DNA from 2 places in the Arthrobacter sp. 10N43 genome. Region 1 is predicted to be linked to the other one. Evidence: predicted binding sites of a transcription regulator. Region 1 holds the regulator's gene; the other holds the start of a gene.
The links. Region 1 encodes HrcA, which represses chaperone genes, less so after heat shock. Its sites were predicted from a motif close to TTNGCACTCGNNNNNNNCGAGTGCNAA; they were not measured.

Region 1 (15,032 bases):
GCACTGCCGGACCGCCCCCTCAGCACGGTGTTCTTTGGCGGCGGCACGCCCACGCTGCTCCCGGCCGGGGACCTGGCCCGCATCCTTTCCGCTGCCATCGACGCCTGGGGCCTGCAGCCCGGCGCCGAAGTGACCACCGAAGCGAATCCCGATTCCGTCACCCCCGAATCCCTGCAGCTGCTGGCCGACGCCGGGTTCACCCGGGTGTCCTTCGGCATGCAGTCGGCCGTGCCGCACGTGCTGAAGGTCCTGGACCGCACCCACACGCCCAGCCGCGTGCCCGAGGTGGTGCAGTGGGCACGGGATGCGGGCCTCGCGGTCAGCCTCGACCTCATCTACGGCACTCCCGGGGAGTCGCTGGAGGACTGGCGCTACTCGCTCGAGACCGCCCTCTCTTACGCGCCGGACCACATCAGCGCCTACGCGCTGATCGTTGAGGACGGTACCAAGCTCGCGGCCCAGATCCGCCGCGGCGAAGTGCCGCAAATCGACGACGACGATCACGCCGCGAAATACGAACTCGCCGACGAACTGATTTCCGCGGCCGGACTCGCCTGGTACGAGGTCAGCAACTGGGCCCGCACCCCCGAGCAGGCCTGCCGGCACAACCTGGCCTACTGGCGCGGCGACGACTGGTGGGGCATCGGACCAGGGGCGCACTCGCACGTCGGGGGAGTGCGGTGGTGGAACGTCAAGCACCCCACCGCCTACGCCAACCGCCTCGGCACAGGGGCCTCACCCGCCGCCGGACGCGAAACGCTGGACACCGAAACCCGCAACGTGGAACGCGTCATGCTGGAGGCCCGGCTGAACTCCGGACTCGACATCCCCAGCCTCGGCGGCCTGGGGGACACCGGACGTCACGCCGTCGCGGGGCTGATCGCCGACGGCCTCGTGGACCCCGCAGCCGCTTTCAAGGGCCGGCTCGTTCTCACCCTCAAGGGCCGCCTGCTGGCTGACGCCGTGGTCCGCAGGATCCTGCCGGACTGAATAGCCCGCTGAACTGAAACTGCCGGGCCGAATTGCCCGGACACAAAGGAGCCGGCCGCTACGCCCTGAGGGGCAGCGGCCGGCTCTTTTGTGTGAGGTTTTTGTTCGGAAAGGCCGGGCTACTTAATCCAGCGCAGGTTGAACTCGTAGCGGTGCGGCTGGCCGCGGTTGACGTGGATGCCGGCGGCCACCGAGAAGCAGGTCACGGCGATCCAGATCACTGTGGCGAGCACGGCAAAGAGATTGCCCACCACGGGAATGAAGACCAGCAGATTGGCGAGCACCGCGGCGATCGTCGGCGGCAGCGTGAAGTTCAGCGCTTCCTTGGATTCCTGCGCCGTGAACGGGCCGCGGTCTTTGAAGATGAGGTAGATCAGCAGCGACGGCACGCAGCCCAGGATGCCGCCGAAATGCGCGAGCGTGGCCCACTGGCGGTCCTCGCTGGCCGTCAACGGCAGCGCATTTGCCGGAACGCCATGGTACGGGGGCTGGCCATGGCCGGCCTGGTTGCCCGTGTGTTCGCGTGCGTTATCTGCCACGGTGAAGCCCTTCGGATTGCGGTGATGCGTTGCTGCCTGGGTTGTGCCTGGAATAGCCGGAGCCGCGCTGGGAGCGCGGCCGCCGATTCAAGAATACTTGCTCTGGCGCGGAAATGGAGATCAGGGAGCGTCAGAGCTTGCGCCGGCTAGGGCACAGTGAGGAAGTCGATGACCTCTTCGACGCGGCCCAGCAGGGACGGCTCCAGGTCCGCGTAGCTGCGGACCGCCCCCAGGAGTTTCTGCCAGCCGAGGCCGATGTCCTCCTTCGTCGAGTGCGGCCACCCGAAAGCCGTCAGGATACCTGTCTTCCAGTCGACGCCGCGGGGGATCACGGGCCACTGTTCAATCCCCAGCACCGCCGGCCGGATGGCCTGCCACACATCGACGTAGGGGTGGCCCACGATCAGCACGTTGCCTGCGGCGCCCGGTGAGGCCATGACGGCGTCGGCGATCCGCGACTCCTTGGAGTCGGCCACCAGGTGGTCAACGAGCACGCCCAGGCGGCGCCCCGGGCCGGGACCGAAGTCCGCCACGGCGGCCGCGAGATCATCAATGCCGTGCAGGGGTTCAACCACGATGCCCTCCACCCGGAGGTCATCACCCCAGACCTTCTCCACCAGCTCGGCGTCGTGCTTGCCTTCCACCCAGATGCGGCTGGCCTTGGCCACCTGGGCGCGTTGCCCGGCCACCCGGACCGAGCCCGACGCCGTGCGGCCGGCACCGGCGGCCGGCGCCGCTTTCCTGGGAGCCGGAGGCATCAGCCGGATCGGCTGCCCCTCCAACAGGAAGCCAAAGCCTAAACGGAAGGAGCGGGACTTGCCTCGACGGTCCTCCAGCGCCACCACGTGCATGCCGCCGGACTTCTCCACCCGGGTCACGGCACCCACCCAGCCGGACTGGACCTCCTCGAGGACCATCCCGCGTTCCACCGGGACCTCCGGCAACGCGGTCTTGGCGGGGGCGGACAGGTCCTGGGGTCCCCAGTTCTGGTACGACATCTCTACACGCTTACTTTGCACTCGGAATGTACGGCGGTCAGTGGAACTCTCCGTGGCCTGCACCGGACCACAGGGGCGCGGCGCAGGCGGAAGCGGCTACGGTCCCGGCGCCCGATGTGACGGGAAACGCGATCCCGCAGGCCACGCCTGGAGCGAATCCAATGCTAACAACGCGGCGAGTCATATTAGACTGGTTAGCACTTAGGCATGTCGAGTGCTAACACTTGTTCCGTTGCGGACCACGCGCACCAGTTCTGGACGCGGACCGTACAACGCGGGCGGCACCGACTGCGGGACAGTCGATTGGAGGTGGAGCGTGAGCGAACCGCGCAAACTCGAAGTGCTGCGCGCCATCGTGGAGGACTACGTCCATTCGCGTGAGCCCGTTGGTTCCAAAGCGCTCGTTGAACGCCACCATCTCGGCGTGTCCAGCGCCACGATCCGCAATGACATGGCGGCGCTGGAAGACGAAGGCCTGATCACTGCACCGCACACGAGCGCGGGCCGGATCCCCACCGACAAGGGCTACCGGCTCTTCGTCGACCAGATCTCAGCGGTGAAGCCGCTGTCCCCGGCCGAGCGCCGGGCCATCCAGGCGTTGCTGGAAGGATCCGAGGACCTCGACGACATCCTTGACCGGACCGTGCGGCTCCTGTCCCACCTGACCAACCAGGTCGCCGTCGTGCAGTATCCGCTGCTCAGCCGCGCCAGGGTGCGGCACATTGAGTTCGTGCTGCTGGCACCCCGCAAGGTGCTGATCGTCCTCATCGCGGACACCGGCAAGGTGGAGCAGCGCGTCATCGACGTCGGGCAGGACATTCCCGACGACGCCCTCGCCGACCTGCGTACAAGTTTCTTGACGAGCCTCTCCGGAACGCCGCTGAGCCTGCTGCCCCAGCTTCTGCCCACAGTGGTTGCCAGCGGCCCGCCGGCGCGCCGGGGAGCAGCCCAGGCCCTTGCCCGCGGCCTCGAGGCGCTGGCCACGAGCAGCCGCGAGGAGCGGATGGTCATGGCCGGCACGGCCAACCTCGCACGCTCCAACGTGGACTTCCCGCTGAGCATCGGCCCGGTCCTGGAGGCGCTCGAGGAGCAGGTGGTCATGCTCCGCCTGCTCAGCGAAATGGCCGAAGACCCACGCGGCGTGACCGTCAGCATCGGCCGGGAAAACCCCTACGACGGTCTGGCCGAGGCCTCCGTCGTGGCCACGGCCTACGGCCCGGACGCCACGGCCAAGGTCGGTGTCCTTGGACCCACCCGGATGGACTATCCCACCACCATGGCCGCCGTGCGCGCGGTGGCCCGCTACCTTTCGAGGATCCTGGGGCCCTGACCGGCCCGGACCCAGCACGACTTCTTGCCCCACCGGCAGTACGAAAAGGAAGAGATACACACTTTGAGCAGCCACTATGACGTTCTTGGAGTCTCCCGCGACGCAACGGGGGAGGAGATCAAGAAGGCCTACCGGAAACTGGCCCGGACCCTGCACCCCGACGTGAACCCGGGAGAAGACGCCTCAGACCGGTTCAAGGCCGTCACCCATGCCTATGAAGTCCTCTCCGATCCGCAGAAGCGCCGGGTCTATGACACCACCGGCAATGAGAACGGCACCGACAACGGCTTCGGGGGCGGCAGCTACTCGGGCCAGGGCTTCGCCTTCCAGGACATCTTCGAGACCTTCTTCGGCGCCGGTGGCGGCCAGGGCGGCCCGGCATCCCGGGTCCGCCGCGGCCAGGACGCGCTGATCAGCGTCCGGATCGACCTCCGCGACGCGGTGTTCGGCGTCAACAAGAAGCTCGAAGTCGACACGGCCGTGGTCTGCCCCACCTGCGACGGATCCTGCTGCCGCGAGGGTACCCACCCCGTGCGCTGCGACATCTGTGGCGGCAGCGGCCAGGTCCAGCGCGCCGTGCGCTCCATCCTCGGCCAGGTCATGACGTCGGCACCCTGCGGGTCCTGCGAGGGCTTCGGCACCGTCATCAAGGACCCCTGCAACGAATGCAGCGGCCAGGGCCGGATCCGCAGCCGCCGCTCGCTGACCGTGAAGGTCCCGGCTGGCGTCGGCACCGGCACGCGCATCCAGCTCTCCGGCCAGGGTGAGGCCGGGCCGGCCGGCGGCCCGTCCGGGGACCTGTACGTGGAGATCCGGGTCAACAACGACGCCACCTACGTCCGCGACGGCGACGATCTGCACGCGAGCCTCAACATCCCCATGACGGCCGCCGCCCTCGGCACGGAAATTTCCCTCGACACCTTCGATGGGCAGCAGGAGATCGACGTCAAGGCCGGTACACAGTCGGGCGAGATCATCACCCTGCGCGGCCTTGGTGTCACCCACCTGCGCGGCCATGGGCGCGGCGACCTGAAAGTCCACCTGCAGGTGGAAACGCCGGGCAAGCTGGACGCGGCCCAGGAGGACCTGCTCCGCCAGCTGGCAAAGCTGCGCGGCGAACACTTCACTGCGGGAAAGCTCGCGGCCAGCGGCGGCGTCTTCGCCAAACTCCGGGACCGGCTCGGTAACCTGTAGCGGTGAGTAACCCGGTCTTCTTCACCGCCCCAGGCACCCTGGACCAGCAGGTCCCCGGCTCCGCCTTCGTCCTTGACGGCCCTGAGGCCCGCCATGCTGTCACGGTCAAGCGGATCGCCGTCGGCGAGACCGTCGACATCGCCGACGGCGCCGGCAAGCGCCTGACCGGCACGGTGACCGCCGTCGCGCCGGCCGAGCTGACCGTCGAGTGCGTGGATGTCGCCGACGAGCCGCGGCCCGGGATCCAACTGGTGCTGGTCCAGGCCCTCGCCAAGGGCGACCGCGACGAGCTGGCAGCCGAAACGGCCACCGAGCTGGGCATCGACGCCGTCGTTCCCTGGCAGGCTGAGCGGTCCATTGTGCGGTGGAAGGCCGAACGGGCCGCGAAGGCGCACGCCAAGTGGCAGTCGGTGGTGACGGCGGCGGCCAAGCAGGCGCGCCGGGCCTGGATTCCCGAGGTCAGGGCGGCAGTCGACAGCACCGGGCTGCAAACTGCCGTTGCGGCCGCGGACCTGGCCGTCATTCTGCACGAAGACGCCGTCCGCCCCTTGCGGAACGTCCTCGAATCCTGGCTGGAAACCGCGCCGGCCGGCGACGCCGGATCCCGCGAAGTGCTGTTGATCGTGGGCCCGGAAGGCGGCATCAGTCCGCGGGAAGTGACCCGGTTGTGCGACGCCGGGGCCGTAACGGCCCTCCTAGGGAACCACGTGCTGCGCTCGTCCACCGCCGGGCCCGCCGCGACCGTGCTGGCCAACGACATCCTCGGCCGCTGGTAATCGGCCTGCCTGGATAGCCCAGCTGACCTGCCGCAGGCCGTGTCGCAGTGGCTGGTTGAGAGTGGCTGGTTGACCGCGAAGCCTATTTGAAGCCTATTTGACTTCGAAACCGCGAGTGTCCTGGAATACTTCCTTGGCGCTGTCCGACGAATCCACCTGGGACACGTGGACCTCGTAGCGGCCCGGGCCAAGGTTCACGGACAGGGTGAACAACCCGGACTGGATGGAATCCGCTGACGCCGTCGCGCTGCCGTTGAGGTAGGCGGTCTTGGCGTTATCGCCGTCGACCTTGAGGATCTGCCAGCGGAGTTTCCCGCCCTGCACGGTGCTCCGGCCGGTGATCTTGACAGAACCGTCGGCCACGGACGTGCCTTCCTGCGGATCAATGATCCACACGGGAGCCACCATCCCGGCGCTGCGGGACGTCGGCGCGCCCAGCCGGACGTGGTTGAAGGCGACGTAGTCCGTATGACCATCAACCAGCACAACCACCTGGACCTGCTGGCCGGAATCGATCAGGCCCGCGCTGGCCGCGGCAGCCGTCGCGGTGTAGACGAGCTGCTGGATGGCGCGCTCGGCCATGGCGGCATCCACGTTGCTGTTGAAGGCATCCGCGGAGACATCCACCGTGATGACGTTCTTGCCGGAGATCGACGTCGCCAGCTTTTTCGGGTTCTGCCACGGTGTAAAGAAGTCCGGGTCCAGGGGCTTCTGGGACATCATCACGCGCAGGGCTCGGGTGACAGGGTTGTCCTGGTCCGGGACATCACGGAACTCACGGTAAAGGAATGCGTTGTCATTGCTGCGGCCGATCCAATACACCGGAGCCTTGTTCGACGTCTGGGCCGTTTCGAGCGGCGCGCTCGTGGCGGGGACGCCTGAGGCCGGAACAGGAATGAGCTCCGAGGGGCTGCTGGAGTTCGTGATGCCGCTCTGCGGTGTGGCCACGCAGCCGGACAGGAGCAGGGCAGCGGGCAGCGCAAGCGCCAGTGCGGCGCGGCGGGCGCGCCCCATCGATAGCTGCTGAACTCCACGCTTCCTGATGCTTCTGTCCCTTTCCTCTAGCGCCCCGCTTGACGTGCCGGTCAGCGGCACGGCGCTCTTGGGGATAACCGAGTTCCAGCATGGCACACGGGCGCGGCCCGTCTGCCGGGTTTGGGCCACGGCGCCGGAACTGCAATGGGAACGATATGAGGCCGATACAAACTTGATACCTAATTGCTCCGGACCCGCCCGGCGCCCGCGGGTGGCCGGTCGGCATCGGGCGGGTCTGCGGCGGGCACTAGCCCCTTCCTGCGATGAGCTCCTTGATGGGCCCCTCGTGCAAAGCCAGGTAGACAGCGTCCCGGATCTGATTCGCCTCGGGATCCGTCATGGTCCGGGCGAGAGGCCGGAGCACCATCCGGATCAGCGCGTTGGCCTGTCCAGCGCCAATGCGCAGGCGTTCCCGCGCCGCTGGGGGAAGCTCGCCATACGGCGTCAGGGCCAGCAGTTCCACGCTTTCCAGATCTTCGGCTTGCCTGCCCAGTGCCGTTCGTACCCGGTCACCGAGGACTTCGGCATCCATTCCCGCGGGAACGACGACTGAAATGTCCCTGCGGATGGAGGGCATTTGGGAAACTGGTTTCCACCGCGACAGGTCCAGCATCTGCTGTTTGATTCTCTGGTCCGTAGACCTCAGCAGTCTGATGTCGGGGATGCCTTTGCGGAGCATCAGGGCCCGGTCCAGTCCCATCCCCAAAGCCAGTCCCGACCACTTCGCAGGATCCAGGCCGGCATCGGAGAACAAGCGAGGCGCCATGAGCCCGCATTCGGCGAGTTCGAGCCATTCCCCGTCCATGAGGACATCGACCTGCAGACCTTCCCTGGTGTAGGGGTGAACGGCCGGAACAGCCCGCCATCGCGCCTCAGGCAGCACCGCCTGCACCAGTGATCCGATCATGTCACGCAGGGTGTCCGCGTCGAGTCGGTTCCGCGCACTGATCCGCCACAGGTCGACCTGGTGCGGAGTTCCCACGTGCGTGCGGTCGATGGAATCACGTCGATAGACCAGGCCGGGGATCGCCCACAACTCGTCCATGGAATCGTCGTTGTCCAGTGCCCGCAGCAGCGACGGGATGGAAGCCGACGTGTGGCTGCGGAGCATGACCGTGGGGCTGACATAGCGGGAGTACCGTTGGTCCCGCGTCACGTCCGAGTCGGTGAACCCCAGACGGTCGTAGTTGTCGGCCACACTGACCAGGGGGCTGTGGCGGACGATTCGTTCTGGTACGCCCCACGAGCTGCGGAGCGCTTCGACGATGGCATCCAGCAGCGCCTGCATCGCATGGGGCTGATGGTCCGGATTTGAGAGGTCGCGGATGGTCAAAGCGTCATGGAGCTCTGACGGACTGAGATAAGTGGGCATTGAAGATCCTTAGATTCGGAGTTGAGTGGCGGGTTCCCCCGACTCAATCCGGCGCCAGGACCTAGGCGCGCGCCTCAGAGCCCTCGCGACCGGAGACCGGTCGGGGGCAAATAAATCGACGCATTGAGAGCATGCGGCGACTATACCGCACTGCGCCTCCACGGCGGGCTCCTCCGGACCGGATGGCCTGTATTAGTCGGCCCGGAGCGTCAGCGTGTCCGGTCCGCTTTTCCAGGTGAGTGTTCCGTCGGACGATGTCATCTCGATGGGGCCCCGCAGGAGATGCAAAACCCACGCTTCCTGGGTTCCGGCTTCTGCGGGACAGCCCATGGCGCCCGAGGCCATATTTCCCGCGACGAGCGTATTTTCCCTGATCGTTGCGGGACCACTTACCGGGTTACACGGAGTCTTGACGGCCAGTTGGAGTGATCCGGCCACAGTCGTAAGCCGTACGGTTACGGCGCCGGAGGCCACCCATGGAAGATCCTTGCCATGGGACGTGCCGGAAATGCTGACATACGAGGAGCACGACGCCGACGGCAGGAACCTCGCGCACACTTCCACGGGGGCCGTGGACGGTATTGGTGGATTAGACGGTATTGGTGGATTAACGGAAGCGGGCGGACGGGTAGGGCCAGCAGTCCCGGGACTCAGGGTGGTCCCGGCTGCGCAAGCCGTCATCAGAACGCCGGACAACAGGACCGAGAACGCGCATTTCCAGAACCGAATCCGCCGCATTGCGCTCCCTTGAAGGCCAACATTTATCGGAGCCTATCCTTGGGTGCTGACCATGTCACTACAAAAGCTCTTGCTGATGCCGGGACACCCGATGCGTGCCTGGCGCACCCAGCCAGAACGGATTTTTCTCCTGTGGTCAGGACTTAGTGACGGCGGCGAGTTTGACGTTGTCCCGTTGTCCTTCCCAGATGCCGGTCAATGTGAGTCGGCCGGCCGGTTGCCCTTCAAGATCCAGCCGGCGGATGACGACTAGCTGCAGGTCCGCGGTCTCGACTGCGGTGCCGTCGGCGGTGTCGCGTGGGGTAGCCGAGGAGACGTTGGGCACTGCGTTGAGTGTTGGCCCGGTGCTTTGCACGAAGACAGACTCGGCCAGGATTTCGAGTTTTCCCTTCACATCAAGGTATTGCTTGGCCTGGGGGTGGCCGAGCATGATGCTCGCTGCCAATGCCGTCACGTAGACGGGATCAGCGCAGGCATCATAAACCCATCGTTGGCCAAGAACCGAGTGCTGCATGGTTCCGACCAACCATGATTCAGCGCCGGCCAATGGCTGGGCCCTGTACGTGAGCGGCACTTGAAAGATGGATCCCGCCGCAGAGACGATAATCGTCTCGATGCCGACCTCGCCAGCAGGGTCGTCGAACCGGTAGGAGCCTACTTTGCTCAGCCCCGCGGCGCCGGGCTCCGGGAACCACGGCTGACTGGGCAGCCACTCTTCGAGGAGTTCGAGTTTCGTCGGCCGCAATTCTGCCTGGTGGATGATTGCCATGACTGCAAGCCTAGCTGCGGCCGCCCGAGCCGGATACGGCGCCGCTGGATCCGGGCTTGCCAGATCCAAACTTCTCTCCCACGCCCCGGATCTCCGTCCGGCGCGTCGACTAGGTTGAACCAATGATGATCGCAAAGCTGCACGACGCGGAGCCCGACATTGACACGGGCCAGGTGGGCCTTTTGGTCGCGGATCAGTTCCCCGAGTGGGCCGGGCTGCCGCTGGAGCCGGTGGCTTCCACCGGGACGGACAACGTCATGCTCGCTCTCGGTGACAGGCTCGTCGTACGGCTTCCCCGCACGGCAGACGCGGCGTCCTCGCTGTCCAAGGAGTGGAAATACCCGCGCATGCTCGGTCCCCAGTTGCCCGTCCCGGTACCAATTCCGCTGGCACAGGGCGTCTCGGGCCGGGGCTACCCGTGGCCGTGGACGGTGTCCGGCTGGCTGGAAGGGGAAAACCCTGCCCCGGGCCACGCGTACGGAACCGACCTCGCGCTTGATCTCGCACGCTTCATCCGCGTACTGCATGGCGCCGACGTCGGGACTGAAGCGACCAAGGAAGCGCTGTGGTCCTATCGCGGCGGCCGGCTGGCCGCCAGGGACGCGGCGACGCGCGCCGCGATCGCGAGCTGCGCGGGACTCTTGGACGTCCCGCTCCTTTCAGCGGCATGGGACGCGGCTCGGCAGGTGGTGGAGGGCGCCGGGGAGCAGACCTGGATTCACACGGACCTGCAGCCCGGCAACCTTCTGATTGCCGAGGCACGGCTCGCCGGTGTCATCGATTGGGGTGGCATCGCCATTGGCGATCCGGCCGTGGACCTGATCGTCGCCTGGAACCTGCTGGAGGATAAGGGGCGCGCCGCGTTTCGCGATGCAGTAGGCGTTGACCAGGCAACGTGGGAACGCGGCCGGGCCTGGGCCCTGTCGATTGGAATCATCGCCTATCCCTACTATGTCCACACCAACCCGGCCCTTGCACGGGTTTCCAGGTATCAAATCGAGCAGGTCGTTGCCGACATCTCGCGGACGGTGTGAGGCTGGGCTTGCCGTTCGCCAATTCCCTATTGGAGGGAGGCGGTCAGGCGATAAAGGTTGTCGAATACTTTTTGGGCTATGGGCCGACGGAGCCAGTCCTCGAGCTGCAGCTCACGGCTTTCCATGCGGTACCCGTCTTCGATCCCCCGAATTGCGTCCACAAAACCGCGCCCGTGCACAAGTACGGATACCTCCATGTTGAGGCTGAAGGAACGGACATCCATGTTGCTGGAGCCAATCACCGCGACTTCCTCATCGATGGTGAAGTGCTTCGAGTGCAGCACTTTGGGCGACCGGTAGAGGTAGATCCTGACGCCGGCGCGGAGCAGTGCCTCGTAGTATGAACGCTGCGCGTGGTAGACCATGCTCTGGTCTCCGACCTCGGAAACAAAGAGCTCGACGCTTAGCCCCCGCGCCGCTGCCGTGACGATAGCCATCAGGATGGATTCGTCCGGGACAAAGTATGGACTCGTGATGCTGACACGCCGCTCAGCTTTGTGGATGAGTGTCGCGTAGAGCTTCAAATTGTTGTCGTTGTCGAAGCTGGGACCGCTGGGCAGGACTTGCGCGTCAATGAGCACAGAACTGTGGCTGACGCCTATGGGGTTTGAATCCAGTGGCAGTATCACATCCGTTTCGCTGTACCAGTCCGTCGCGAAGACCGCATCCAGTTCCCGGACCACAGGTCCCTCAACGCGCATCATCAGCTCGTGCCACTGGAGCCCGCGCTTCAGGTTGGCCTTCGTGTCGTAGCTCGCGTCGATGACGTTCTGGGATCCAGTGAATCCCACGCGGCCATCGACGACCAGGATCTTCCGGTGATTGCGCAGGTCCGGCCTCTGCCATTCGCCGCGCCACGGCCGCACCGGCAGCATGGGGCGATATTCCGCCCCTATCTCCTGGAGGAAGTCCAGGGTTTCTTTCCGGCCGGGGAACTTCAGGCCAGCCAGATGATCTGACAGAACCCGGACGTCGATGCCGCGTAGTCTTGCCCGGGACAACGATTGAAAGAACGGCGCTGTGGTTGCGTCCAACACCAGGATGTAAAACTCCACGTGCACGTACTGGGTGGCCGAATCAATCTCAGCGATCATGGCATCGAAAGCGCCGTTGTAGTCGCCCAATAGGGTCGCACTATTGTCCGCGACCATAGGGAGCGCACCAAGGTTGCTGTTCAACACCACCGCAGAATGCAGCCAATCCGGCCAGTCAAGGCCGCGGCTGACCAGCGGGCTGCCTTCAGTCCGCGCCAGGACAAGATTGTTGATTTCGCGCTGTTTGTCGCGACGGGCCTTGGGCAGTTTCGAGTAACCGACAAAGAAAAAAGCGACGGCACCAAGGACTGGGATGAAAATTATGGCGAGCACCCAGGCAATAGCGGAGGATGGACGGCGATTCATCGACACGAGGACAGTTGCGACGGTCACGAGGACTATATGGATCGCCAGGAGGAGTAAGGCCAACGTTTCCGGGTCCTGAAAGAATCCGCGCACTGCTTCCTAGCCGTTCTTCAATGCTGCGAACGCCATCAGACCAGCACCCGGCTCTTGGTTCTTTCCTCAGGTAAGAATAGGGATGCTGTGCAGAACCAGCAGAAAGTGTCCCAAAAGTTTTCCCAGAAACCCATTTGTCTTTCCTGCTCTCAAAAATGCGTTCTCGTTTCCGGGACGCTCTGTCCCTCAGCCCTGTCCGTGGAGGGTATGACTTATTGTTGGCGTCAAGTCCGGGGTGGGCCTCACCCGGTGCGGGTGAAATCCCGGAAATCTGGGCATGCGGGCCAAAGGAGCCCAGAGTTGCCCTCCGCTAGAGTCGGACCATGAAACGGGCTGTGATCCTTGGAGGTACCGGTGTCCTCGGGCGCGCCATCGCGTGGCGGCTGATCAGAGCCGGCTGGGTCGTGGAGATCACAGGCCGGGACCGCAGAAAAATGCCGGTTGAACTGACGGAAGCCGGGGCACGGTTCATCGTCGCCGAACGTCGTGACGACGCAGCCCTGGCTCGTGTAGTCGGCCGCGGTGCGGATCTGCTCGTGGACGCCGTGTGCTACACGGAGGCCGACGCGCGGCACCGGGAACCGACGATCTGTTCTTCGAGCACTACATCGACTACGCCCCGGAGGAGCAGTTCACCGCCAATCGTCCCCTACGGACACGATAACGCGCACTACGAGGGCAAACATGGTTTGTCGACGAGGATGGCAGCCTGCGGGTGCTTCTCTATCGTTCGGGGTGTGCGCACAAGCTGTGCGCGCATCTCAAATCCTTGCTCCGTGAACCGGAGCGCCACGTCGTCGGGGGCATGCAGTTCCGCGCGCAGTTGGATGGCGTGGCCGTAGGCGCGGTCAATAATGCGGTGGCCGCTGCCGGCGTGGAAGGCGATGAGCGCCGAGCCGCCCGGGCGGAGCACCCTCCAGAACTCCCGCGCGATCGCCGACAGGGTTGCCGGGGGAGAGTGGATGATCGAATACCAGGCGAGGATGCCGTCCGCTGACGTGTCGGCTGCCGGCAGGGCGGTCAGCTCTCCCACTTCGAAGCGCAGTTCGGGATGGAGCCGTTGTGAGACCCTGACCATTTCGGGCGACAGGTCGATGCCGCTGACGTTCAGTCCGGAGTGGCTCAGGTAGCTGCTCATTCGTCCGGCACCGCATCCGACGTCGATCACCAGCCGGTCCGCCGTGGCGCGCATGTGTGCTGCGAAGTGGTCCACCATGGCCAGATCCAGGGGCGCCTCGAAGCTGGTATCCGGCAGCGCCGTCGAATAAGCCTCGGCAACCGTGTCATACGCGGATCTGACGTCTAGCAGGGTCTCGTGATTTGCCATTGATCGAGCCTACCGGCCAAGGCTGGCGAATTCCTCTTGCCGCTGCAGCCGCCCACGAGAGCCGGTGAGGGAGCTGGGGAGGTAATCCAGGTCCCTGCTGTGGCCGGATTCTTACGTCATGCAACGGGTCCGTGACGTGCTGTGTCGCTGCGCGACTGTGCGTTTCAACCGGGCTTGGGAACCGGGTTCCGTGGTGGTTGATTGGGGCTACCAGCGTCGAAAGGACCCGCCATGACGGAACAATCTGACCTCAGCCCGAAGACACTCCGCCACATTCTCGGACACTTCGCCACCGGACTGACGGTGATCACAGCAGCAACAAAGCACGGACCGGCCGGCTTCACCTGCCAGTCCTTCGCGTCCCTGTCCCTGGAACCGGCGCTGGTCACCTTCAGCCCGGCACGGACCTCCAGCACCTGGCCGCTGCTGCGCGAGGCCGGCCGGTTCACCGTCAATATCCTGCCCGCAGAACACCAGCACCTGGCGGCGCAGTTCGCCCGCTCGGGAGCGGACAAGTTCGCCGGCGTCGACCACGCGCCCTCGCCGCTGGGCAACCCCGTCCTGGACCAGGCGCTGGCCTGGGTCGATTGCGAACTGCACCAGGAGTACGACGGCGGCGACCACACCATCGTCGTGGGCGCGGTGCGCGCGCTGAGCGCCCGCCCCGACGCGGAGCCCCTGCTCTTCTTCAAGGGCGACTACGTGGGTGTCCGGTCCCGGGCCGGCGCGCTGGAGAGCGTGGCATGACCATGAGCGCGGCCTGGATCGTCATGGCATGTGGCGTGCTGCTGGCCGGCGCGGGCTTGTGGGCGGCGTGGCCCTGGACGGCGGCGGTGCCAACCGTTCCGTCCCAAGGGCTCGCGCCGGAGGATGCGGAGCAGCCGTTCCCGAGGACCGGGGCCCATTGGCTTGACGGGTATGTCATCTTCGGAAGCACCTACCTCTAGGAACACCGGCCGCGGCCCGTGCGACCCGCGCATTGCCTCGCCAGGAAACGTAAACCCAGCTCATGCCGGGTACGCCCGATTCCGGTGCCTGCTCCCCGCCGGCCCGGCGCCCGAAGCATGGCCGCATGGGACCGGCGTCGGGCGCGCCGCGCTGGCGTAAGATGGAAGGACCCGCTGACCCCGGCCGCGGACGGTGCGAACCGGCCCGGTACGGATCACGGCGACAGACCATATTCATACTGGAGGGGACCAGAGGCCCGCGGGCCAACACCATGACTGAAGCAGCGAACGGCAAGGCCCGGTTCAGCGCCGGAGAGCGCACCGCAGGGGAATTCCCCCACTCCCTACCAGGGTTGCGGACGGAGGTGGTCTTGTTCGACGACTCAGAACAGATGGTCCAGTCGCTGGGCAGCCATGACGAAGCCTTGCGGTTCATCGAAAACCAGTTCCCTGCCGTCGATTTCCACGTCCGGGGGAACGAGCTCGCGAT
Region 2 (15,032 bases), on a different contig from region 1:
TTCAATGACCATCAGGCAGGGCCAGCACATCGCGATCGTGGGGGAGAACGGCGCCGGCAAGTCCACCCTGATCCGTATCCTGGCCGGGTTGTACCGTCCCGATTCCGGGCAGGTGATGCTCGACGGCATGGACCTCGCCGCCGTCGACGTCACGTCCTGGCACCGGCACCTGGCGGTGCTCAGCCAGGAGTTCCTGAAATACGAATTCGCCACCGCGGCGGAGAACATTTTCTTCGGCGACGTCGATTCGCCGCGCGACGACGGACGGATCCGCCGTTCCGCCGCGGATGCCGAGGCCCTGGAATTCCTCAACAAGCTGCCCAACGGCCTGGACAACCACGTCAGCAACTGGATGGAGGATCCGCGCGGCCGGAAGGGGTCCGGCCTGTCCGGCGGCCAGTGGCAGCGCCTGGCAATGGCGCGGAACTTCTACCGCGGCGCCACGTTCATGGTGATGGACGAGCCGACGTCGGCCATCGATGCTCTGGCGGAGCACCGGATCTTCACCCGGCTTTTCGCCGACCGCAGCAGCACCATCATCGCCATCAGCCACCGGCTCGCCACGATCGAGAAGGCTGACGTCGTCTACATGCTGGAGGACGGCCGCATCGTCGAACAGGGCACCCACAAGGAACTCGTGGCGCTCCGCGGCCGCTACTTCCGGATGTTCGAGTCCCAGCTGAGCGTCCCGGACGCCGAGAACGTCAGCGGGGAGTGAGCGGGGCTCCCTCGATGGTGGTCCGCACGCGGGCCAGGCTGGGTTCGGGCGGGACACTGCTGAAGCCGAAGCCGACGGCGGGCCGGACGGCGGCGAGCGGTCCGGCGTCGTCGCCCTCCCAGCTGACGGCGGCGGCGTCGATCCGGTGCAGATCGGTGACCCCGTAATACTCCCGCCGGCCGCCCTTGGCCGTGCCTGCGGTGCGCGCGCCGGGGACTATGAGGGCCGCCACGGGGCTGACCGCGCGCAGCCAGCGCGGATCCACCGCCAGGGCCCGGGGGAGCCGCCGGGCCACGGCACCGAGCCGGGTGCGGGACCCGAGCCGGGCACGGATCCGCAGCGGACCGGCGTCGACGGCGAGCTGCCCGGCCTCACAGGCGGAGGCCACGGGCAGGATGCGGGTTTCGTCGAAGTTGTAGACCGCGCCGATGAAGTCGCCGGCCTCGACACTTGGAGCGAGCAGGATCCGGTGGCCCGACGGCAGCTGGACCATCGCATCGGTGAAGGGCCCAAACGGGGACCGCATCCACAGGCCCACCACCGCGCGCAGGCCCGATCGGGTGCCGATCCCGGCAACGTGTCCCTCGAAAATCCAGCGCTGTCCGTGTCGCCAAAGCATGACGCCACAGTACGTCGAAGCGGCGCCCCGCGTCTGCTGGGATAACCTAGAGCAGTGACTTACGAGATTGAGATTGGCCGAGGCAAGCGTGGGCGTCGTGCCTACTCCCTGGATGACATTGCGATCGTCCCCAACCGACGTACCCGTGACCCCAAGGACGTCTCCGTCTCCTGGCAGATCGATGCCTACAAGTTCGACATGCCGGTCATCGCGGCGCCGATGGATTCGGCCATGTCGCCGGAAACCGTCATCGCTCTGGGCCGCCTCGGCGGACTCGGTGTGCTCGACCTCGAGGGCCTGTGGACCCGGTACGAGAACCCGCAGTCAGTGCTGGAAGAGATCGCAGGCCTCGCGGACGAGACCAACAGCCCCGCCGTCACCCGGCGCATGCAGGAGCTCTACCAGGCACCGATCCAGCCCGACCTGATCACCTCCCGCCTCGCCGAAATCCGCGCCGCCGGCGTCACCGTGGCCGGCTCTCTGACACCCCAGCGCACGCAGGAACACTACAAAACCGTGGTGGCCGCCGGCGTGGACATCTTCGTCATCCGCGGCACCACCGTCTCGGCAGAGCACGTCTCCAAGGACCACGAGCCGCTGAACCTCAAGCAGTTCATCTACGAACTCGACGTCCCCGTGATCGTCGGCGGGGCGGCCGGCTACACCCCGGCCCTGCACCTGATGCGCACCGGCGCCGCCGGCGTCCTGGTCGGCTTCGGCGGCGGCGCGACCACCACCACGCGCCGCGCCCTGGGCATCCACTCGCCGATGGCCTCCGCCATCTCCGACGTCGCCGCGGCCCGCCGGGACTACATGGACGAGTCCGGCGGACGCTACGTCCACGTGATCGCCGACGGCGGCATGGGATCCTCCGGTGACATCGTCAAGGCCATCGCCATGGGCGCCGACGCCGTGATGCTGGGCAGCGCCCTGGCCCGCGCCGACGAGGCGCCCGGCAAGGGCTGGCACTGGGGGCAGGAAGCCCACCACCTCGAACTGCCCCGCGGCGACAGGGTCAACGTGGGTACGGTCGGGCCGCTCGAGGAGGTCCTGTTCGGACCGGGCCACCACACGAACGGCACCTCCAACCTGATCGGTGCGCTGCGCCGTTCAATGGCAACCACCGGCTATTCGGACCTGAAGGAATTCCAGCGCGTCGACGTCGTCGTCTCGCCGTACGCCGGCAACTGAACCCCAGTTGGGCGTTGTTTGGCCCTGCCCATCCGGGGGACTTGGACGTAGTCTGGTGCCCTAACGAGGTTTGACCCGGATGGAGGCGTGACATGAACAGTTTTCCCGGCGGTTCAGCCGTGGCCGGAGGTGCCCTGGGGCCTGCCGAACGCGAGGCATCAATCTCTGTGCTCAGGGGCAGCACAGCCCCGGGTAAAGAGCTCGACATCCTGATCGTGGGCGGCGGCATCGTGGGCGCCGGCGCTGCCCTGGACGCGGTCACCCGCGGGCTCAGCGTAGGCATCGTGGAGGCCAACGACTGGGCCGCGGGAACGTCGTCGCGTTCCTCGAAGCTCATCCACGGCGGCCTCCGGTACCTCGAAATGCTCGACTTCGGCCTGGTCAAAGAGGCCCTGCACGAGCGCGGCCTCATCCTCTCCGTGCTGGCACCGCACCTGGCCCGTCCCGTCCCGTTCCTGTACCCGCTGCACAAACCGTTCCTGGAACGGCCCTACATCGGCGCCGGCATCGCGCTCTACGACGCGATGTCCATCACCGGCGGGCACAGCCGCGGCGTTCCCTTCCACAAGCACCTGACCCGGCGCGGAACCCTGCGCGCCGCCCCCAGCCTCAAGGACGACGCCTTCGTCGGCTCGATCCGCTACTACGACGGTCAAGTGGACGACGCCAAGTACGTCGCCAACCTCGTGCGGACCGCGGCGCACTACGGCGCCCACGCGGTCAACCAGATGGCTGTGGTCGACTTCCTGCGCGAAGGCGAGCGTGTGGTCGGCGCCAAGGTGGTCAATCACGAGGACGGCTCGAGTTTCAACATCCGGGCCAAGCAGGTCATCAACGCCACCGGAGTCTGGACCGACGAGACCCAGGCCATGGTGACGGACCGCGGGCAGCTCAAGGTGCGCGCCTCCAAGGGTATCCACCTCGTGGTGCCCCGCGACCGGATCCAGTCCACCGTGGGACTGATCCTGCGGACCGAGAAATCCGTGCTGTTCGTCATCCCGTGGGGCCGGCACTGGATCATCGGGACCACGGACACCGACTGGCACCTCGACAAGGCCCACCCGGCGGCGTCCAGCAAGGACATTGACTACCTGCTGGAGCACGTCAACAAGGTCCTCAAGCGCCCCCTGACCCGCGAGGATGTCGAGGGCGTCTACGCGGGGCTGCGTCCGCTGCTCGCCGGGGAAAACGATTCCACCGCGAAGCTCTCCCGGGAGCACGTTGTTGCCCACCCGGTGCCGGGACTCGTGGTGGTGGCCGGCGGAAAATGGACCACCTACCGGGTCATGGCCAAGGACGCCGTCGACGAGGCAACGCGCAGCATGGACGAGCGCGTCCCGGCCAGCTGCACCGAGTCCATTCCGCTGCTGGGGGCGAGCGGCTTCAAGGCCGCGTGGAACCAGCGGAACCGGATGGCAGAGGAGACCGGCGTCCACGTCGCCCGGATCGAACACCTGCTCAACCGTTACGGCGCCATGGCCCCGGAGGTGCTGGCGCTGATCGCCGGCAACCCGGAACTGGCCGAGCCGCTGCCCGGCGCGGACGACTACCTGGCCGCCGAAGCCGTCTACGCTGCCACCCATGAGGGCGCCCGCCATGTCCAGGACGTCCTGACCCGCCGCACCCGCATTTCGATTGAGGCGTGGGACCGGGGTGTGTCCGCCGCTCCGGTAGTCGCTAAACTGATCGGAGACGTTCTCGGTTGGAGTGATGCGCAGCGCGAGGGCGAAATCAAGCACTATCTGGCCCGGGTCGATGCCGAGCGCCTGAGCCAGCAGCAGCCGGACGACGAATCCGCCGATGCCGCACGGCTGGGCGTCGAGGACATCGTGCCCCTGCGCTGAGCCTCAGCGCGGGCCGGCGGTGCGGACTACATCGTTAGTCATTGGACTGCCGGCCGGCGTGCTCTGACGCCACTTCGAAGGGACATCTCTTGGCGGAACCACTGGACCGGTACGACGCCGAGCTCACCACACCGGACATGGTGATCCTGGAAATGGACGCCGCGGACAAGCTCGACGCCACTTCCCAGCTCGCGGAACGCATGCATGCGGCCGGACGGATTGCCGATCTTGAGGGCTTCCTCAAGCAGGTCAACGCCAGGGAACACCAGCTCGCCACCGGCCTGCCCGGCGGCGTCGGACTGCCGCACGCCCGCAGCGAGCTCGTCTCCCAGACCTCCATCGCGGTCGGCATCACCAAGTACGGCAGGGCGCTGGACTTTGGCGCGGCGGACGGTCCGGCCACCGTGATCCTGCTCATCGCCACCCCGGCCAGCTCTTTTTCGGACCACCTTGAAGTGCTCGCGACGCTGGCTCGCTCCCTGTCGAAGGAGTCCTTCCGCGAGTCGCTGCGCCGTGCCTACGACGCCGAAGTGATCGCAGAACTCATCAATTCCAGCCTGGTGTTCTTCGACCACTGAAAAAGTGAGGACCCGGCTGCCCACTCTGATTTGGCCCGTTTCGCTGTTCTACACGGGGACGAAGTACGGTTAAGAGGTGCTGAAAACTGCCCTCAAACCCCGCTGGATCGCAGGACTCGTGTTCGCGATCGCCATTTCCGGGGTGTTTGTGCTGCTCAGCCAGTGGCAGTTTGGCCGTTCGACGCAGTCTGAAGCCCCGGTCTCCACCACCACGGAGGAAACGCGCCAGCTCATCTCGGTCCTGCAGCCGGGCGGCTTCTTCCCCGGATCAGTCGCCGACCAGATGGTCTCCGCCACCGGCAGCTACGACCCCCAGAAGCAGGTCCTGGTGCCCGGCCGCCTCAACGACGGGGCGAAAGGCTACTGGATTGTCTCCGCGTTCGCCGTCAAGGGCGCCCCGGCCCTGGTGGGCGGCGGGGCCACGCCGCAGACCTGGATTCCGGTCGCGCGCGGCTGGGTTGCGAATCCTTCGGACGCCGTGGCGCCGCCGTCGGGCACCATCGAACTGACCGGGCGGCTGTTGCCGTCCGAGTCCCCGCTGCCGCAAACCGATCCCGGACCCGGCCGCGCCAGCGCCGTCTCGGTCGCCGAGCTCATCAACGACTGGAACGTCAGCAGCTACCCCGGCTTTGTCGCCGCGACAACCGAGCTGTCCGGCGGGACCGACGTCGGGCCCCTGGCCGCTGGCGGCGACGTCAAGCCCCTCCGGATCGGCCCGCAGCCGCCCGCCCAGCAGGTCAACTGGCTGAACCTCTTCTACTCCGTGGAATGGGTGGTCTTTGCCGGCTTCGCGTTGTTCATCTGGTGGCGGCTCGTCAAGGATGACTACCGCCGGGACCTCGAAGACGCGCTCGACGAGGAACTGGCCGGGGAAGCGGCCAGCCCCGACCCCGGTGACGCCGCCGAAGAGCCCGCCTCCGGCTCGCCCGCAGACCCAACACCCGCAGACCCGAATCCCGCAGACCCGCACCCCACAGCCCCCTACCCCTCAGACCCGAGAGTGCAATCATGATCGAGCCCCAGCCCGCCATCCAGCCGCAGTCAACCAACGGCACCGGGACAGCCGGCAAGAAGCGCCGCTTCGGCGGCACCGAGGCCCAAATCCGGTCCGCCCTGAAGTTCTACAAGGTTCTTGCCTACCTGACAGGCTCCATGCTGCTCCTGCTGTGCGCCGAGCTGGTCGCCCGGTACGGCTTCGGGCAGTACCTCTTCGCCGGCGGCACCAACGCCCTCACCGGCCAGCCGTTCGGTTTCGGATTCGCCGACGCCGAACCGGCAGGAGTGATCGGCGGCGTCAACCTCTCCGTCACGGTCCTGATTGTGCACGGCTGGATGTACGTCGTGTACCTGATCTCCAACTTCCGGCTGTGGTCCCTCATGCGCTGGCCGTTCGCCAAGCTGGTGGTCATGGCCCTGGGCGGCGTCGTACCGTTCCTGTCCTTCTTCGTCGAGAAGAAGTTCCACGCCGAGGTCGAGGCCGAACTCGCGGCCAACCCGCAGGCGCCCCAGCGCTACTGAGCCCCAGCGGCAGGGGCAGGGGACCGTACGACGGCGACTGCCGCAGTCGGGCGTGTGAGATCGCTTACCTCACCCCCGATTCGGGGCCTGCGCCGGCTTCTCAATGTGCGGGCGGGCAGCGGCGCAAAGTAGTCTAGTGGGGTGACTACTCCCACTTCATCCCAGACGTCCCACAGGCCGGTTCTGGTTGTTGACTACGGTGCCCAGTACGCGCAGCTGATTGCCCGCCGCGTCCGGGAAGCGAATGTGTATTCGGAAGTGGTTCCGCATACGTACAGCACCGAGCAGCTGCTGGCCAAGAACCCCGCCGCGATCATCCTCTCCGGCGGCCCCGCGAGCGTCTACGCCGACGGCGCCCCCAGCGTCGGTGCCGACCTCTTCGAAGCCGGTGTCCCGGTCTTTGGCATCTGCTACGGCTTCCAGGCCATGGCCAACGCCCTCGGCGGCAAGGTGGCCCAGACGGGGCTCCGCGAATACGGCGCCACCGAGACCACCACCCTCGGCGAGGGCCGCTCCATCCTGGCCGGCATGCCCCAGCACCAGAGCACCTGGATGAGCCACGGCGACTCCGTCCACGAAGCCCCCGAAGGCTTTGAGGTCCTCGCGACGACGGCCGGCGCCGAGGTGGCAGCCTTCGCCAACGAAGAGAAGTGCCTCTACGGCGTCCAGTGGCACCCCGAGGTCAAGCACTCGGCCTACGGCCAGCAGGTCCTGGAGAACTTCCTGTTCAAGGGCGCCAAGCTGGAACCGAACTGGACCGCAGGCAACATCCTGGAGGAGCAGGTCGACCGCATCCGCGAGCAGATCGGCGACGCCCGGGTCATCTGCGGCCTCTCCGGCGGCGTCGACTCCGCAGTGGCCGCCGCCCTCGTCCAGCGCGCCGTCGGCGACCAGCTGACCTGCGTCTTCGTGGACCACGGACTGCTGCGCGAGGGCGAGGCCGAACAGGTCGAACGTGACTTCGTGGCCGCCACAGGCGTCAAGCTCTACGTCGCCAACGAGCAGGAGCGCTTCCTGAGCGCCCTCGCCGGCGTCAGCGATCCGGAGACGAAGCGCAAGATCATCGGCCGCGAATTCATCCGTGCGTTCGAGGAAGCCGAACTGGCGATCATCGCCGAGGCAGCTGCGCACGGTGAAAAGATCAAGTTCCTGGTCCAGGGAACCCTGTACCCCGACGTCGTCGAATCCGGCGGCGGCGAAGGTGCGGCGAACATCAAGAGCCACCACAACGTGGGCGGGCTGCCCGAGGACCTGCAGTTCGAACTCGTGGAACCGCTGCGCGCCCTGTTCAAGGACGAGGTCCGCGCGGTCGGTGCTCAGCTCGGCCTGCCGCAGGAAATCGTCGGCCGCCAGCCCTTCCCCGGCCCCGGCCTGGGCATCAGGATCGTCGGCGACGTCACCAAGGAACGCCTGGACCTGCTCCGCAAGGCCGACGCGATCGCCCGTGCCGAGCTGACCGCGGCCGGACTGGACAGCGAAGTCTGGCAGATGCCCGTGGTGCTGCTGGCGGACGTCCGCAGCGTGGGCGTCCAAGGCGACGGCCGCACCTACGGACACCCGATCGTGCTGCGTCCGGTGTCCTCCGAGGACGCCATGACCGCCGACTGGTCGCGGCTGCCCTACGACCTCCTGGCCCGGATTTCCAACCGGATCACCAACGAGGTGGACGGCGTGAACCGCGTGGTGCTGGACGTGACCAGCAAGCCGCCGGGAACCATCGAGTGGGAATAGCAATGTGAATGGCCGGCCTTTCGAGGCCGGCCATTTCATTTTGTTGCTGGCAATTCGGGCTATTCCTGGCAATTCGGGCTGAATTTTGGCCGCCCCAGTGTTGCGGCCCCGCACGTGCGGAGGATTCGGGCTACCCTCGAAAGCATGCCGGTATGGTCCAAGGCGTCCCGCGCGAGCCAGACAACCGCGAGCACACACTACGTGGCCTGGGAAAGCGCGGACGCGACACAGACGAGCGTTGATGCGACGAACGCGCTAGAGTCGAGCCCGCCACGGTCCGGCCCAGAGAAGTCGAGCACAGAAAAGAAGGCAGCAGTGTCAGTTGGTCAAGGCCACCCCGAGGGCTCCGAGGAGTTCAGGAAATGGCTGTCGGGGCTCAAACCCGTCACCGGAGCAGACACCATGCTGCGTTTTACCAAGACGCCCGAAGGCTCGATTGACCTGACAAACGCCCATCCGTCAGGGCTTGCCCAGCTGATGGCAGGCCGGCGGACCCGGCTCTCCACGCTGATCCGCGACCGGCAGCAGTACATTGTGGCGGCCCGCGCATCGCGCAACCTGCGCTCCAAGATCTTCGAACTCGCCAACGACCGCGGCATCGACGCCGGGTATTTCTCCGCCGGCACGGTGGTCTGGACGTCCGCCGTCGGGGGCAAGCCGCAACGGATCTCGGCCCCGGTCATGCTCACGGCCATCTCTCTGACGGTGCGGCCCGGCGAGGACGATTACGAACTGCAGTTGACCGAACAGGCACAGATCAACCCGGCGCTGGTCCGGCACCTCAAGTCGGTCCACGGCATCGTCTTTGACGTCAACGCGGTGACCCGGATGGCCTACAGCACGGCCCGGTACGACCCCCAGCCCGTCCTGGACCGCCTGGGCACCCTGGTCCAGCCGATTCACGGCGGCGAGGTCGAGCACAATCTGCTCGTCTCCACGTTTGCCGACCTCTCCGGCAACCTGGACGATCCGTGGATCAACGAGAACAACCCCCTCGTCACCGCACTGGCGCGGTCCGGTTCCGGTGAACGGGTGGAGGTGCCCGTCCTTGAGCCCGGCCGCTTCCCCAGCACGGATGAGCGGGACCCCGCCGAGGAGCTTTTGCTGCTCGACGCCGACACGGACCAGCAGTATGTCGTCGACGCCGTCCGGGCGGGCGACTCGCTGGTGGTCAGCAGCCCGCCGGGAACCGGCCAGACGCAGACCGTCATCAACACCATCGGCGCACTGGTGGACGGGGGCAAGTCCGTCCTGGTTGTGGGCGACAGGCGGGCCAGCCTGGCCGAGATCTCCGCCCAGCTGGAGGGCCTCGGCCTGGATTCGGTGCTCTTGCAGCTGACCGGCAACGCCAGCCCGCTGCAGCTCAAGGGCCAGCTGGTCCGGGCGATCGTCCGCAACGAGAAATCGCTCGAGCCGCAACTGAGCAACCTGCACACAACGCTGACCGGGCACCGCCACGCCCTGATGGACCATGTCGCTTCGCTGCACAATGTCCGGGCCCGCTGGGGCTGCTCGCCGTATGAGGCCATGCAGTCGCTGGCAGAGCTGACCTCCATCCAGCCGGCGCCGTCCACAACCGTCCGGCTCAAGCGCAGCGTCCTGGACAACATCCGGGACCGCGAGGAACTCGCTGGTCGACTCCGCCGCGCCGCCGAGCTTGGCGGCTTCAGCCGCACGTCAACCACCAGCCCCTGGCACGGCGCGCGCCTGCTCACGCGCAAGGAGACCCAGGAAGCGCAGAGCGTTGCCAGGACCGTGGCGGAGAAACTGCCTCTGCTGCGCGGCCGCATGGAGGCAGTGGCCGAACACGCAGAGATCCGCCTCGGCGGAACGTTCGCCGAATGGGGCGAGCAGATCGAACTGCTGGTGGCCGTGCGCGAAAGCCTCGATAAATTCACTCCCGACATCTTTGACCGGCCCGTCCACGACCTGATCTCCGCCACGGCGTCCTCCGCCTGGCGCCGGGAGCGGGGGATCGAGATGCCGTCCATGCAGCGCTCCCGCCTGCGCAGGGTGGCGAAGGAATACGTCCGGCCCGGTGTGCACATCGCGGACCTGCACAGTTCCCTGCTCCTCGTCCAGGAGCAGCGCGCCGCCTGGTCCGGCTACGCCACGACGCAGCGGCACCCTGCCGTGCCGTCCGGGCTCGGCGAAATCACCGGCCTGTACCGCGAGCTGGCAGCGGAACTGGACGAACTCGGCCAGGCGGTCAAGCACACTGCCGCCGGCGGCGATCTGGACCGCGCGCCCTACGCGGAACTCCTGGCCCGCGTGCAGCGGCTGGTCGCCGACACCGCGACCCTGGAAACCCTGCCCGAACGTACCCTGCTTGTCGAGAGCATGCGCGAGCACGGCCTGGGCGAGCTCCTCGCAGACCTCGCCGAGCGCGAGGTTCCGGAGGGATCGGTGACCGCCGAACTGGAGCTGGCCTGGTGGCAGTCGGCCCTGGAAGCCATGATCAGCGGCGATGACTACCTCGCCATGTCCGACGGCGACGCCCTGCGCCAGCTCGAGGCCGAGTACCGTCTCGCGGACAACGCCCACATCGCCAGCGGCGCTGCCCGGCTGCGGTGGAACCTGTCCGAAAGCTGGCGCACTGCCATCGCCGAGTACCCCCGCCAGGCCGAGCTGCTGCGCAGCCTGCTGAAGGACGGCCGGGTCACCCTGGCAGCCCTGGGCGGCCAGGCGCAGGAACTGCTGCCCACACTCGTACCCGTCTGGTCCGTCAGCCCCTACCTCATGACCGGTCTCCTGCCGATCGATCAGACCTTCGACGCCGTGGTGATCCTTGACGCGGAGACGACCTCGCTGCAGGCGGTCCTTCCGGCCATCGCAAGGTCCCGGCAGGTGATCGCCTTCGGCGACGAACAGATCGCCAGCCCCCGAACCTTCACCGTCGGTGTCGAGCGGCTCGCCGTGGGGGAGACCTCTTCCCAAGGCGTTGAGAGCTCATACGCGGCACTCGCTGCCGTGCTTCCCGTCCGGAACCTGAGGACCGTTTACCGCGCGGTCGATGAAGACCTGGTGCGCCAGCTCAGCAAGGGTTTCTACGCCGGAGAACTCACCCGGCTCCCCGAAGGACAAGCCGCCACGGGCCTTGACCGCTCCCTCAGCGTGGAATACCTCCCCGACGGCACCGGGCTGCCCAGCGCGGACCACGACGGCGTTGAATCGGTGGTCGCCGAGGTGAACCGCGCGGTGGAACTCGTCTTCGAGCATGCCCGGCTCCGGCCGCGGACCTCGCTGGCTGTGGTGACCGGCAGCCTTCGCCACGCCGCCCGGATCGGCGAGGCCATCAGGGCGCAGCTGCCCAACTACCCCATGCTCGGCAGCTTCTTCACGGCGGGGGAGGAGTCCTTCCGCGTAGTGGATCTGGAACGGGCCCAGGGCCTGGTCCGCGACCACGTCATTTTCTCCCCGGGCTATGGCCGTACACCGCACGGGCGCACCCTCCACAGCCTCGGCCCGCTCTCCGCCGACGGGGGACGCGCCAAATTCGCCCTGGCGATGACGCGGGCACGCCGGTCCCTGCACGTGCTCAGTTGCTTCCGTCCCGAAGACCTCGACGTCAGCCGCCTCAGCCATGGCGCCGTGGACTTCTACGAACTGCTGGACCGTGAGATCGCGGGCAATACCGACCTCGGCAGTCCCGCGTCCCGGGCCGCGGCCAGCGAACAGGCGCTCGGCGCCGATCCGCTCGTGGCCGACCTTGGCGACCGGCTCCGGGCCCGCGGGGCACGGGTGTGGCACCAGTACGACGGCGTCCTGAACATGGTGGCCGCCGCCGACCCGATGACCACGATCGGCAGGGACGACGCGGAAATTCCCCGTCCGGTGGCGATCGAGTCAGACGGGACCGGCCACTACCGGCGGATGAGCGTCCGGGAACGGAGCAGGCTGCGGCCGCAACTTCTGGAGCGGCTTGGCTGGCGTTACATGCCACTATGGACCATAGAGGTCTTCACCGACCCCTCGGCCTGCGCTGACCGGATTGGCGGCTACCTCGGGTTGGAGAAGCCTGCCGTGTCGAGCCGGCTGCTGACATCGCACGGGTTCTTCGATGACGACATCGAGCACCTGGCAATTGACGAGGCGCGCGCCGCGGAAAACCACCTGGCTGCCGAGTTCGCGGAGCGCACATTCGGCGGCCACGAGTCTTCGGCGCAGGAACACCGCCAGGGGCCGGCAACAGCAACAGCAGACAGTACAGGCAGTAAGGAGGCCGGCGGCATGAAAGCGGACAGCAACATCCAGAACAACACCGGCGATAACCAGGGCGACGCGAGGGGCACCTCCGGGCCGAAGCCGGGCGAAGTGACCGAAACCGGCGCGGAGCAGGAAGCGGCCAAGGAAACGGCCCGCCGTGCCGAGGCGCAGGCCACGGTCCCCGACGGCGTGCTGCCGAACAAGGCGGCGGAAGACGATCCCCGCCGCTGGGGCGACCAGCCTGACAACTACGATCACGACGCATGGCTCCAGGAACAGAAGCCGCCGCACTGGGGGTAAGGACGCAACGGCCCTAGCCCGGCGCGGCCGCCACGAGCACGAAGAACAGCTTGCCCTGGGTAGAAGCGCCCGCCAGCCTTCGCGCCTGGTCTGCCGACGCCGCTACGACCACCAGCCCCTCAGCCTCCGTGCTGGCTGGCCACGGTCCGGCGCTGCCGCCCTGCGCGGATGTCCAGAGCACCGGGACGGCAACAGCGAGGATTTGGCTTTCGGCGGATTGTTCAAAGCCGTTGCCACCGGTGAGCACCACGTTGACGAGCTGTCCGGGGGAGACCAGCTGGATCGAGGCAGGGTCAGCCATTCTCAGCGGCACCGCAGCGGAGCCGGGCGGGGTTCCGGCGAGCAGGCCCGGGCCGAGGACCTGGGCGTCTGTGAGGAGTTGGCCCTTCCGCAGCGGCGCAGCCAGCTGTTTTCCCTCGAACGCGGTCTCGCTGCCGGGGCTGCCGGCAGGCACGATGCCGGGCGGCACGCTGATCCGGTTGACGTCGCCGGGTCCCAGGGTCTTCCCCGCGGGAAGATCCGACGCCGCGGCGAAAGCAACAACAGTTTCGGCGGGCGCGGGGGTGAGTTGCTGAACCGTAAGGCCGGCGGGGATGCAGAACAGGAGCGAGGCAAAGAGCCGCCGATTCCGGTTCAGCCAGCTGCGCAGGCGGCGCCGCGACGGACGGCCGCGAGGCGGTTGCTGACTGCGGGGCTTGCCGGGGCCGTTCCGGCTCCGACTGGAGCGGCCGGCCGTGGACAACGTGGCCGACGGAAGGCGGGCAGCGCGGATCCCGGTGCGGTTCCAGCGTGCGGAGTCCTCGGCGGGCCGTCGCCGCGACCGTGTGGAAAAAATCCCGGGCGAAGCCGCGTAGGGAAACCCGCCCCACGTCGCGAAGGGCAAACAGAACGACGAAGGGGACAGCGGACTGAGGGAAAGGGCCATGCCGCCACGCTACGGACCCGCGGAGGGCGGCGAGAGCCTCGAAGTGGCCTATGTGGACAAATTCGCAGGCGTCCAAGCGATGAGGCAGGCCTAGCCTGAGGGGGACCCGACGGCAGCGGCGTCGGTCCGGTGGGCCTTTTACGCCGCGGGGGCCGGAGCCGGTGCGGGGGTGGCCGCAGGTGCTGCAGGAGCAGCGGAAACCGTGCTGCCCTTGGTGTCGCGGGAATCGTTCCGGTAGAACCCGGAGCCCTTGAACACGACGCCGACGCTGTTGAACTTCTTGCGCAGCGTGCCCTGGCACTCGGGGCAGGACGTCAGGGAGTTGTCGCTGAACGACTGCACGATCTCGAAGGCGTGGCTGCAGTCCTTGCAGGCGTATGCATACGTGGGCACTGGAAATCCTCACTCTGGGACAAACGAGCAGGTCCCGTGCTGTCGAGTCGTGACCGCTGCCGGGATGGTTACCGGCGGGGTCCGTGCTTAGCAGTCGCAGGGCCTGAGTGCCAATTCTATCACCCTGACTTGAACCCCCATCCACCGGGCCGGTATCAGCCGAGCCGGATGATTCCGCCCGGGGTCAGCGCCGCGTCGACCTTACGGTCGAACGACTCGGCGGGGATACTGTCCGCGGGCAGCACCTCCGTGTCATAGACGACGGCGGCAGTCGGCAGCGCCGCGGCGTCGGACGCCTCGCCGGCCGCCTCCCCGGATGAAAGGGACAGGGCGGACAGGGCGGCAAGGAACTTGTCGTAATAGCCGCCGCCTTGCCCGATGCGGTTGCCGGAGAAGTCCAGGGCGGTGGCCGGAAGGATGATTGCGGTAGCGGCGCGCATGACGGCGGTGCCGTGGCGCTCGCCGACAGGTTCCTGGATGGGGGCGAAGCTGCTCCGGACAAACACTGACTGCGGGGTCCAATAGACCCAGCTGAGCCCAAGGTTGGGCTCGCACACCGGAAGCAGCACCCTGTGTCCGGCGTCGGTCAGGGCCGTCAACAGCGGCAGTGTGGGCGGTTCGGTGCCCACGCCGAGGTAGGCCGCGAAGGTGCCCCGGCGGCCGCCGGCCAGCGCCGAGGCCCACTGGAGCCCATGGCGGGCGATGCCCACCGCGGCGGCATCAAGCTCGGCCACCGGGAGTTCGGAACGCTTCGCCCGGTGGCTGGAGCGTATTTGGTCTTTTGACGCCATGCTGGCCCGTCCTCTGCCTATTGCGGCCACGACGGCCGGGGGGAAGGTCCGCCGGCGGTTCGATTAAGAATTACGCAATGATTGGTCCCTCCGTTAGATTAGTCGAGTGAATACACCCAACGCTTCCGTTCGCAAGGCCGTCATTCCCGCCGCGGGCCTTGGTACTAGGTTTCTTCCGGCTACTAAGGCCATGCCCAAGGAAATGCTCCCCGTCGTTG

Region 2: AC1DDO_RS09670 (FmdB family zinc ribbon protein) is a predicted target of HrcA. The motif match lies at 14,111-14,137, and genes of this name have one in related genera.

What each region holds. Positions count from the first base shown of each region.
Region 1 covers NZ_JBFTIA010000002.1:213,854-228,885, reverse strand. The annotation lists gene hemW (radical SAM family heme chaperone HemW) at 1-990, shown strand, start outside; gene AC1DDO_RS03695 (DUF4870 domain-containing protein) at 1,110-1,529, opposite strand; gene AC1DDO_RS03690 (DUF3097 domain-containing protein) at 1,676-2,527, opposite strand; gene hrcA (heat-inducible transcriptional repressor HrcA) at 2,844-3,857, shown strand; gene dnaJ (molecular chaperone DnaJ) at 3,921-5,051, shown strand; gene AC1DDO_RS03675 (16S rRNA (uracil(1498)-N(3))-methyltransferase) at 5,054-5,827, shown strand; gene AC1DDO_RS03670 (GerMN domain-containing protein) at 5,921-6,841, opposite strand; gene srmL (PheS-related mystery ligase SrmL) at 7,110-8,234, opposite strand; gene AC1DDO_RS03660 (META domain-containing protein) at 8,427-8,915, opposite strand; gene AC1DDO_RS03655 (CG0192-related protein) at 9,109-9,741, opposite strand; gene AC1DDO_RS03650 (aminoglycoside phosphotransferase family protein) at 9,864-10,775, shown strand; gene cls (cardiolipin synthase) at 10,802-12,268, opposite strand; partial or broken gene AC1DDO_RS03640 (NAD-dependent epimerase/dehydratase family protein) at 12,592-12,834, shown strand; gene AC1DDO_RS03635 (class I SAM-dependent methyltransferase) at 12,939-13,595, opposite strand; gene AC1DDO_RS03630 (flavin reductase family protein) at 13,827-14,342, shown strand; gene AC1DDO_RS03625 (hypothetical protein) at 14,339-14,542, shown strand; gene AC1DDO_RS03620 (PhoH family protein) at 14,815-15,032, shown strand, end outside.
Region 2 covers NZ_JBFTIA010000004.1:298,164-313,195, forward strand. The annotation lists gene AC1DDO_RS09620 (ABC transporter ATP-binding protein) at 1-718, shown strand, start outside; gene AC1DDO_RS09625 (hypothetical protein) at 705-1,337, opposite strand; gene AC1DDO_RS09630 (GuaB3 family IMP dehydrogenase-related protein) at 1,392-2,528, shown strand; gene AC1DDO_RS09635 (glycerol-3-phosphate dehydrogenase/oxidase) at 2,621-4,372, shown strand; gene AC1DDO_RS09640 (PTS sugar transporter subunit IIA) at 4,462-4,950, shown strand; gene AC1DDO_RS09645 (SURF1 family protein) at 5,027-5,962, shown strand; gene AC1DDO_RS09650 (DUF3817 domain-containing protein) at 5,959-6,468, shown strand; gene guaA (glutamine-hydrolyzing GMP synthase) at 6,610-8,199, shown strand; gene AC1DDO_RS09660 (AAA family ATPase) at 8,515-12,705, shown strand; gene AC1DDO_RS09665 (RcpC/CpaB family pilus assembly protein) at 12,719-13,630, opposite strand; gene AC1DDO_RS09670 (FmdB family zinc ribbon protein) at 13,769-14,023, opposite strand; gene AC1DDO_RS09675 (5-formyltetrahydrofolate cyclo-ligase) at 14,179-14,814, opposite strand; gene galU (UTP--glucose-1-phosphate uridylyltransferase GalU) at 14,921-15,032, shown strand, end outside.